DNA from 2 places in the Nocardia sp. CA-145437 genome. Region 2 is predicted to be linked to the other one. Evidence: riboswitches for the same ligand, from Rfam matches in the RefSeq annotation. Region 2 holds a riboswitch; the other holds the start of a gene.

Region 1 (5,307 bases), 2.3 Mb from region 2:
GCATCGGTGCCGCAGGAGGCGGACATGCCGAGGGTCTTGCCGGGCAGCCACTCCAGGTTGCCGTGCTTGCCCAGGTGCACCACGGCGTCGGCGGCGAAGCCCTCCGCGACGGCCAGCCAGCGGTAGGCGGCCAGGTAGTGGTGGCTCGGCGGCAGGTCCGGGTCGTGGTAGATGGCGACCGGGTTCTCACCGAAACCGCGCGGCGGCTGCACGATCAGCACCACATTGCCGAAACGCAAGGCGGCGATGACGATCTCGCCCTTCGGGTCGGCGGAGCGGTCCACGTACAGCTCACCCGGCGGCGGGCCCCACGCCTCGACGACCGCCTCGCGCAGGTCCTCCGGCAGGGTCTCGAACCAGCCGGTGTAGAGGTCCGCGCCGATGCGAATCGGGTTGCCCTCCAGCTGTTCCTGGCTCAGCCAGTCCGGGTCCTGCCCGCCGGCGGCGATGAGCGCGTGGATCAGGGCGTCGCCGTCCGCGGCCTCCAGGCCCGGGATCTCGCCGGGCGCGCCGAGGTCGTAACCGGCCTCGCGCATCTCGGTGAGCAGCCGGATGGCGCTGGCGGGGGTGTCCAGGCCGACGGCATTGCCGATGCGGGCATGCTTGGTCGGGTACGCCGACAGCACGATCGCGACCTTCTTGCGCTCGACCGGAATGTGGCGCAGCCGCGCGTAGCGCACCGCGATACCCGCCACCCGGGCCGCGCGCTCGGCGTCGGGCACATACGACGACAGCCCGTCGGCGTCGAACTCCTTGAACGAGAACGGGACCGTGATGATGCGGCCGTCGAACTCCGGCACCGCCACCTGGGTGGCGACATCCAGCGGCGACAGGCCGTCGTCATTGGCCTCCCACTGCTCACGCCCGCTGGTCAGGCACAAGCCCTGCAGGATCGGCACATCCAGGTCCGCGAGCGCGCCCACGTCCCAGGCCTCGTCGTCGCCGCCGGCCGAGGCGGTCGCGGGCTTGGTGCCGCCCGCCGCCAGCACCGTCACCACCAGAGCGTCGGCGGCGCCGAGCGTGGCGAGCAGCTCCGGCTCCGCGGTACGCAGCGAGGCGCAGTAGATCGGCAGCGCGCGAGCGCCCTTGGCCTCGATGGCGGTGCACAGCGCGTCGATGTAGGCGGTGTTCCCGGCCAAGTGCTGGGCGCGGTAGTAGACCACGGCCACGGTCGGCGCGTCGTCCGGAACCGGGCAGGCGTGCCGTTCCAGCTCACCCCAGCTCGGCATCTCGACCGGCGGCTCGAACCCCTCGCCGGTGAGCAGCACCGTGTCGGACAGGAAGTGGTGCAGCTGCAGCAGGTTTCGCGGGCCGCCCGCGGCCAGGTAGTTGTGGGCGTCGGCCGCGACGCCGCCGGGCACGGTCGAGCACTCCATCAGCTCGGCGTCGGGCGCGATCTCACCGCCGAGGGCGACCATCGGAATTCCGCTGGCGCGCACCGTCTCGAGGCCCTCCTCCCAGGCCCGCTTCCCGCCCAGCACACGCACGATCACCAGCGACACACCGTTCAGCAGGACCGGCAGGTCGTCCGGCAGCAGCCGGGCCGGATTGGCCAGCCGGTAGGCGGCGCCGCTGGCGCGCGCGCTCAGCAGATCGGTGTCGGAGGTGGACAGCAACAGGATCAAGGGTCTCGGCCTTCCTAGGGTGACGCGCCCAGCACGGTTCGGCGCTCGCCGGGAAGGTCTGACTGTCACAGTGGCGCGACCGCACCGGAATTGCACCGGCTTTCTTCCGTTCGACGAGCTCGCCGATGCTATCGCGCCGCCGTCGCGGGCCCGATATCGCGCCCGCGTCGGCGCCGGCGGGCACCGATCACAGTGCGGCCAATCCTGGCTCGCACCCCTGCGGAACCGACCGGTCGGCGCGTACGCTGCCGGTATGCCACTCACTCCAGGATGGGTCAGGCGGAACCGCTTTGCTGCCTGGTCGGGATACTTTTGCGTACTGGTTGCCTTCGCGACGCTGGCCATGGCTCTCACGGCCGCCGGCACCGGTCACTCGCAGTGGGCGCTCATCGCCGGGATCATCTGCGCGTCGACCATCCTGTTCGGCCTCACGGTCATGAGCACCACCGTGCACCGCGACCACGCCGACCACCACAATGTCCCCAGCCTGCTCAACGACACCTGGGAAACGACGCCCGCTTTCGCCCGCCGCCGCGGGGCGCCGGCGGCCATCGAACCGCACCGCGCGGGCTGAACCGCCCGGCGAATCGACCGATCCGGCAACCCCACTCCGAGACTCCCCCGTCCCGGAGTCTTTTCTTTGTCCCCGCCACACCGGAACACATATTTTGATTGCAATATCTCCAAATGTAGATAGTGACCGAGTGAACCCGACCCCCGGGCGGCCGTGCCCGGCCTCGGCATCCTCCGTACGCTGGGTGGCGTCATGACGCGAACCGATCCCGACTCCTGCCCGGGCGTGCTGCGCCTGCACGAAGCAGCCGACGGTCCCCTCGCCCGTATCCGGGTGCCCGGCGGACTCCTCTCCCCCACCCAGCTCCAGGCCCTCGCGGCAGCGGCCGCCGACCTCGGCGACGGGAACATCGAGCTCACCTCGCGCGGGAACATCCAGTTCCGGCAGGTCCGCGACGCGGCCGCGCTCACCGAACGGCTCACCGCGGCCGGACTGCTGCCCAGCGCCACCCACGAGCGGGTGCGCAACATCATCGCCTCGCCGCTGTCGGGACGCGTCGGCGGCTGGACCGATGTGCATCCCCTGGTTCCGGCTCTCGACGAAGGACTGCGCGCACAGCCGCGCTACGCCGACCTGCCCGGCCGGGTCCTGTTCACCCTCGACGACGGCCGCGGCGATGTCAGCGGCCTGGGCGGCGACATCGGCGTGCACGCGCTCGACGAGCGCACCTGCGCACTCCTGTTGGCGGGCAAGGACTCCGGCCTCCGCCTGCCCACCGACGCCGCGGTCGACCTCATGCTCGCCGCCGCGGACGGCTTCCTCGACCTCCGCGACGGCCACTGGCGCTTGCACGAGATCCCCGACGGCGCGGCCCGGCTGACCGACCGCCTCCACACCGCCCACCCCGACCTCGACGTCGCCGGCGATCTCCTGGAACCGCCCGGCCCCCAGGACCTTCCGATCGGTTGGATGACCCAGTCCGACGGCCGGGTGGCCCTCGGCGCGGGCGTGCGCCTCGGCTCCCTCCCCGCCCGCACGGCCGAATTCCTCGCCGCCGTCGAATGCCCGATCATCGTCACCCCGTGGCGCAGCCTGATCCTCGCCGACCTCGACGAATGGCCCGCCGAACAGGTGGTCCGAGTGCTGGCTCCCATGGGCTTGATCTTCGACACCGCGTCCCCGTGGCTCCAGGTCAGCGCCTGCGCGGGCATGCCCGGCTGCGCGAAGTCCCTCACCGACGTCCGCGCCGACGTCGCCGAGGCCGTCGACTCCGCCCGCGTGCTCCCCACGGGCGCACCGGGTTTCGCCCGCGACGGTCTCGACGCCGCCGACGTGGTGGTCGCCGGCCGTCAGCACTGGTCCGGCTGCGACCGCCGCTGCGGCCGCCCGAAGGGCGCGGTCACCGACGTCATCGCCACCGCCGACGGCTACCGCATCATCCCCGCCGACTAGCCGAGGGACCGAACCGGCGGGATCAGGCGGAGCGCACGGTGCGAGCGGGATGCCTCGTCCTCCCGTCACGCCACCGCGGAACTCGAGGCGGCCGCGCGCCTTCGGCTGTTCTCCTGACGAGTCCCGGCAGGGCATGCGGCGGCTCGGTGCGTCCTCAGACAGTGACCTCGACGATGTCGCGGATCCGGAAGCGGCCGCCGGTGATCTCGATCGTCTGGCGGGCGACGAGGGCCGCGTCGTCGCGGTCGTAGCGGTAGCCGATCTCGCGGGAGTCGGGGACGACGGCGAGACGGGCACGGCCGCCGAGGCATTCGGCGCGGGCGGCGGTCGCCTCGGTCAGGGCCGTGCAGGCGTCGGTGTCGTCCGTGGTGGGCGGGTGGACCTGCTCGGCGCTCAGGATCGGGACGGTGGTGTCGGAGATCGAGCAGAGTCGGCCGGTCGGGTCGAGGGTCATGGTGAGCTGGCCATCGCCGCCCGCGACGGCGGGGACACCGTCGTGGAGCTGGCGGTAGTGCAGGGTGTAGTCGGCCACCGCGGCCGCCACCGTGTCGCCGTCGCGGCTCGCGCCCGCGTGGAAGGTGGCCGACATTCCGGCCAGGGCGAGGTCGTGGCCGAGGTCCAGTTCTCGCAGGGCCCGGTCGGCGAGGTCGCGAATCTCTTCGGGTGTGCGGCCGTTGGCGGTGCGGTCCGGCTCGGCGTAGAACGCCTGGTAGCTGCCGTCGGGGTGCATGACCAGCCGGGGTTCGAATTCGGCTCGCGCGCAAGTCTCCTCGGTAACCGGGGACGCGGGCTCGGCGAGCAGGCCGCGGAGCCCGCGCCGTTCACCCAGGGCGGCCGCGGTGTCGGCGTCGGCGCTGCGGCGGGCCAGGCGCAGTGACATCGGTTGGCGCGGAAGGGGAATGCTCAGGTCGACTTCGAGGGGGAATTGACCCGCCCAGCGCCACCAGTACCAGTCGTCGGAGACCGCGCCGCCATGGAACAGCCGCTCGTTCCAGAGCCGGTCCTGCGCCTCACGGTCGGTGGCGCCGCAGGCGGCCGAGGACACCCGGTGATTGTTGTGGAAGATCGACAGCGCCGCGTCCTGCCACGCCTGGCTGAACGATTTGCCGGTGTTCCATTCCTTGAAGAACCGTGTCCCCTGCTGATCGGTGTCGAAGGTGAGGCTGTCGAATCCGAACAGCATTCGCGCGCCCCGGTTCGGCGTGTGCCAGGTGCGGTAAGGGCTGTGTCCGAAGTTGGTGCGCAGCGATTCGCAGCCGTGCAGGAACAGGTAGCGCAGACGCTGATCGCCGAAGCCCATCCGGTCGGATTCGGCGTAGATGGTGTTGTCCCAGGTACGGCCCATCGAGGTCAGATACACGCCATTGCTCATGGTGGTGCTGTGCGCGTAGTGGTAGAAGACCCGCACCGAGTCCATGCCGAGGCTGTCCTGCCAGTTGTCGTACTCCTGGTCGTACCGCCATTCGCGCACATCGTCGTCCTTGGCGTGGAAGTTGACGCCGTTGAACTTCGCGACGTAGTCGAGAAAGCCGCTCACGCACGCGTGCGGATAGGTCAACGTGGCGTCTTTCGGGTAGACCTGCACCGACGCGCCGCCGTACATGTTGTCGGACATTGTCGAATGGTCACCGATGCCGGGCGCCCGGGCACGGGTACCGGACTACTCGTTTTCCCCGCCGACCCGCCCGGGGCTGGTAGATGCCCGAGATCTGCCCC
Region 2 (5,307 bases):
CGAGGAATGCGTGCACCGCGAAACCGATGGCCTCGAGATCCACGTCCGGCGGATACCCCCGGACCACCCCGGCCGCCTCCAGCCGTTTCATCCGCGCCTGCACGGTGTTCCGCGCGATCCCGAGCCGTTGCGCCAATTCCAGGATCGGCACCCGCGGATCGGCCGCCAGTTCCCGGAGCAGCGCGGAATCGAGCGCGTCGATCTTGATGCTCATGCCGCATTCTCGCACAGCGGTTCTCGATAACGCCGCTGCTCACGCGGCCGATGATGAGGGCGTGACACGTGCTCGGGGAGGACTCATGAAGAACAGGTCAGCGGCTCTGCTCGCGATGGCGGCCGCCGTGGTGGCGGTGACCACCGCGTGCGATCCGGGGTCGTCGACCGGCCCGGTGACGACCAGTCCCGCCGGTCCGGTGGCGACCCTCCCCGGCGGCCCGGCCACCACCGCGGCGGGGAGTCCCGCGCCGCAGCAGCCGGGCACCGCACCCGCCGGGAGCGGGCACGGGCTGTGCTTCGACATCAACTCCGATCTGGCCCGGGCCGCCATCGCGCGGCTGTCCCCGCCGCCGGTGGGCGGCTGGCAGACCGGTCAGGCGGGGGAGGTGGAGCTGGCCTCGGGCTGTGACGGTGTGCTCTCGTGGATGATGGTGAACTCCAACACCAATCACCCGTATACGCACGTGCTGTTCTTCACCGGCGGCACCTACCTCGGCACCGCCACCTCGGACCCGTACATGTACACGCAGGTCACCGGCAAGACACGGAACTCGCTGTCGCTGACCTACCGCTGGCTCAACGGAAGTGATCCGATGTGCTGCCCGCAGGGCGGTCCCAGCGTCGTCACCTTCACCCTCAACGGCACCAAGGTGACAGCGGACGGCCAGTTCCCGCCGCACGCCTGACGGTTCAGGACGCCGGCTCGGGCTGATTCAGGACGCCAACTCGAGCGCGGTCGCGCGCAGCGTCCACGCCGGGGCGCGGTGGTTCAGGGTGGTGGCGCTCAGCGGCGGAATGTCGAGGCGCCAGAACGACTGCGGGGGAGCGTTCAGGGTGCGCAGGACCGCGGCCCGGACGATCGCGGGGTGCGTCACCGCGACGATCCGGTCGCCGCGCCCGGCCAGGCCGTGCAGCCAGTCGCCGACGCGGTCGATCAACCCGGTGATCGATTCGCCGCCGTGATCGCGGAAGCCCGGATCGGTGAGCCAGCCCATGAGCTGCTCGGGTGCGAGGTCGTCCATCGCCTTCCCGGCCCAGTCGCCGTGGTCCAGATCGCGCAGCGCGGGCTCCGGGGCCCCGGTGAATCCCAGGGCCCGACAGGTCTGTTCGGCCCGCAGCTCCGGTGCGTGGAGCACCGTCGCGGGCCCCGGGCCGGGCAGCCCGCCCGCCTGCTCGACCGACCGCGACCCGAGCGGGTTGAGCGGTTCGTCGGCCGGGAAGCGGGCGGACTGCACGGCATCGGTGATCGCGTGCGTCACCAGGGTCAGACGGGTGACCGCGCTCATGCCGCCACGGCGGGCGCGGCCGGGGAGCGGTCCCCGAGCAGACGCGGCGCCAGCCAGGCGAAGCCGACCCCGATGACCGCCCACACCATGAGCTGGGCGGCGAACGCGTACAGCCGGAAGTGGTACAGGTCGTCGGCGGGGAAGCCCGGGAAGACGATCGTGCCCGACGCGTCCTGCAGCGGCTCCGGCGCTTCGGAGAACGACGGCAACAGTGCCAGCAGAGCGCCCATCACCACCACGAATCCCGCCGCGGCGGCGACCGACGCGGTCCAATTGTCCAGGCGCGCGGTGAGCCTGCGGCCCAGCCAGATCGCGGCCACCAGCGCGACCGCGGTGATCGCGATCAGGCCCACGTACAGGGCCGTGCGCTCCTCGATGGTGTCCGGATTCCCGACCGACGGCGGGTTGGCCGGGTACTTCAGGAACGGCACCGCGTACAGCGCCAGGAACATGCCTCCCGACACCAGCAGCGCCAGATTCCGCGGCGAGATCTTCCCGGCCTTGCGCAGCGCCAGGAAGTAGACGACCGCGAACAGCGCGCCCAGCGCCGCGCCGAACACGATCACGCCGAAGCCCAGACCGACATTCTGCTGCTGTGCCCGGGTGAACAGCTCGGCCCCGTGGTCCATGTCCATGGGCTTGCCGGCGGCCTTGTCGAGCGCCATCTGCGCGTCGTCGCGGCCGCCCTCGTAGGCGATGGCGCGGTCGATGATCGGCTCGGACAGGATCCGGGCGAAGACGAACGCCAGCGCTCCGCCGAGCGCCCCCAGCAGGACTCCTCGGCCGATGATTCGCTTTTCCATTGTGGTTACTCGATTCCCGGTGCTAGTGGCAGGGGAAACCGAGGAAATGGCGGCCGTCGTGCACGAACTCGTGCACGTGCATGTCGCTGCCGAACACCGACACCGCACCCTGATCGATGCCGATGAAGTAGATGGCCAGCAGGGCCAGCAGGGTGGTGCCGACCAGCCACAGGGCGGTGGACGGGATCGCGAGCGCACCGCTGCCGAGACCGGAGCGAGGAGCGAAAGAGGTAGCCACGAAGGACTCCTTTGAGTCAGGGGGATTCCGCGTCCCCGTTGCCGATCGAACCGACGATGTGAGGGTCTGACTCGCATCCGTCTCGCGGGGAGACCGGGCTGCTCACAGTGGCGCGACCGTTCCGGCATTGCACCGGATTCCTCATGACATCGTCGATCAACCATACGAAAGCGCATCGCCGCTGGTCAATCCGCCTGCCCGGGTCGACCACCTGATGGGACGACGCCGCGCGTGCGGGGATCGCGCTGTCGCTGGGCTATATTCGCCAACACAACTGGTTCGCCGGAGGTGGAGTCGAGGAGCCCCTGACCCATTCGACGGCGTCGAAGCCCGCCGCCGCGCTCGCGCGCCGCCGGGTGAGAGGGAACCCGGTGGGAATCCGGGACTGTCCCGCAGCGGTGAATGGGAACGAACGCCGTCATCAGCACTGGGCGCATGCCTGGGAAGCGACGGCCGGTAGGTCCGCCTCGGTCTCGTGCCGGGGCCGGCCCGAGTATCGGGTCGATGCCCATGAGTCCGAAGACCTGCCCGTCGTGCCGGATACGCCGTATCCGGCGGTCGTCGCCTCGTGGACTGGGCGCTACGCCGATCGGATCCGGGCACGGTCGATGCATGGGCTCCGTCAGCGTGCGCTCATATTGGGCGGCGGTCATCACTGCTGACCGTGGAGTTCATCAATGTTGAACCCTGACAACACTTTCACCGCCACGGTGCTGGGGCTGCCCCGCATCGGACCGAACCGGGAACTGAAACGCGCGATCGAGGCGTACTGGGCGGGGCGGATCGACGCCGCCGCGCTCCACGGCCTCGCCGGTGGCCTGCGCGCCACGCAACTCCTGGCGGTGCACGCCGCCGGACTGGACTCGGTTCCGGTGGGCACCTTCTCCTACTACGACCAGATGCTCGACACCGCGGTGCTGCTGGGCGCGCTGCCGGAACGGGTGCACGGCATCGCCGACGAACTGGACCGCTACTTCGCGGCCGCCCGCGGCACCGCCGATATCGCGCCGCTCGAGATGACCAAGTGGTTCGACACCAACTACCACTATCTGGTGCCCGAGCTCTCGGCCTCGACCCGGTTCGACCTGCACCCGGACAAGCCGCTCGCCGAACTGGAAGAGGCCCTGGCACTGGGCATTCCGGCCCGGCCGGTCATCATCGGACCGGTCACCTTCCTGAAGCTGGCCAAGTCGGTGGACGGCAGCGAGCTGCTGGATCGGCTGCCCGACCTGCTGCCGCTGTACGAGCGGCTGCTGGGCCTGCTGGCGGCCGCGGGCGCGCGCTGGGTACAGCTCGACGAGCCGGTGCTGGTCACCGACCTGACGGACACCGAACTGGCGCTGGTGCGTTCGGCGTATCAGCGGCTGGCCTCGGTCTCCGCGCGGCCCGATCTGCTGGTGGCCTCGTACTTCGGCCGGCTGGGCGCGGCGCTGCCGGCGCTGGCGGACTCCGGGATCGAGGGCCTCGCCGTCGATCTGGTGTCGGGTGGAGACGCGGATATCGCCGCGGCGCAGCGGCTTTCCGGGACGTTGCTCGTCGCGGGCGTCGTCGACGGGTACAACGTGTGGCGCACCGATCCCGATCGGGCGCTGACCGGGCTGGCCGCGCTCGCCGCAGGTGGCGCCCCGGTGGCGGTGTCGAGTTCCTGCTCGCTGCTGCATGTTCCGTACAGCCTCGCCGCCGAGCCGGAGCTGGAGCCGCGCCTGCGGTCCTGGCTGGCGTTCGGGACCGAGAAGATCGCCGAGATCCGGCTGCTGGCCACCGTCCTGCATGAGGGGCAGGACGCGGCCGTGGAGCGGCTGGAGATCGCGCGAACGGCGGTGCTGGACCGGCGATCCGACGCGCGACTGCGCGACCCGGCGGTGCGTGACCGGCTGGCCGCACTGGACGCGGCGGCCGTGCGCCGGGCGCCCGCGGCGGAGCGACGGCGGTCGCAGCGGGAGCGGCTGGACCTGCCGCCGCTGCCGACCACGACCATCGGTTCCTACCCGCAGACCGGCCGCATCCGGGTGGCGCGCGCCGCCCTGCGCCGCGGCGAGATCGACCGGGCCGAGTACGACGCTCGCATGCGCGCCGAGATCGCCGAAGTCATTGCGCTGCAAGAGGAGATCGGTCTCGATGTGCTGGTGCACGGCGAGCCCGAACGCAATGACATGGTGCAGTACTTCGCCGAGCAGCTGGACGGTTTCGCGGCCACCGCGAACGGGTGGGTGCAGTCCTACGGCACCCGGTGCGTGCGACCGCCGATCCTGTTCGGCGACGTGGCCCGACCGGCGGCCATGACCGTCGACTGGATCACCTACGCGCAGTCGCTGACCGGCAAACCGGTCAAGGGCATGCTCACCGGGCCGGTCACCATCCTGGCGTGGTCCTACGTCCGTGACGACCAGCCGCTCGCCGCCACCGCGCGCCAGCTCGCGCTGGCGATCCGGGACGAGACGGTGGACCTGGAGGCGGCCGGGACCGCCATCATCCAGGTGGACGAACCGGCCCTGCGGGAGCTGCTGCCGCTGCGCCGCGCCGATCAGCCCGCATACCTGGAATGGGCGGTGGCGGCGTTCCGGCTGGCGACCTCCGGGGTCGCCGACGGCACCCAGATCCACACCCACCTCTGCTATTCGGAATTCGGTGAGATCATCGGCGCGATAGCGGGATTGGACGCCGACGTCACCTCGATCGAGGCGGCGCGCTCACACATGGAGGTGCTCGACGACCTCACCGCGGCGGGCTTCGACCTGGGTGTGGGGCCGGGCGTGTACGACAT

Evidence for each region. Region 2 has a riboswitch for cobalamin ahead of metE (5-methyltetrahydropteroyltriglutamate--homocysteine S-methyltransferase). Riboswitches for the same ligand answer to the same signal wherever they lie in the genome.
Region 1: linked by a shared signal. The riboswitch ahead of cobN (cobaltochelatase subunit CobN) and the one ahead of metE (5-methyltetrahydropteroyltriglutamate--homocysteine S-methyltransferase) in region 2 are both predicted to bind cobalamin.

Annotation. Positions count from the first base shown of each region.
Region 1 covers NZ_CP191204.1:4,000,496-4,005,802, forward strand. The annotation lists gene cobN (cobaltochelatase subunit CobN) at 1-1,625, opposite strand, end outside; adenosylcobalamin-variant (AdoCbl-variant) riboswitch at 1,671-1,742, opposite strand; gene ACQPYY_RS18600 (hypothetical protein) at 1,969-2,199, shown strand; gene cobG (precorrin-3B synthase) at 2,392-3,591, shown strand; gene ACQPYY_RS18610 (DUF6345 domain-containing protein) at 3,746-5,206, opposite strand.
Region 2 covers NZ_CP191204.1:1,723,262-1,728,568, forward strand. The annotation lists gene ACQPYY_RS07460 (Lrp/AsnC family transcriptional regulator) at 1-214, opposite strand, end outside; gene ACQPYY_RS07465 (LppP/LprE family lipoprotein) at 300-902, shown strand; gene ACQPYY_RS07470 (histidine phosphatase family protein) at 930-1,502, opposite strand; gene ACQPYY_RS07475 (CbtA family protein) at 1,499-2,305, opposite strand; gene ACQPYY_RS07480 (CbtB domain-containing protein) at 2,328-2,543, opposite strand; cobalamin riboswitch at 2,584-2,710, opposite strand; cobalamin riboswitch at 2,881-3,089, shown strand; gene metE (5-methyltetrahydropteroyltriglutamate--homocysteine S-methyltransferase) at 3,221-5,307, shown strand, end outside.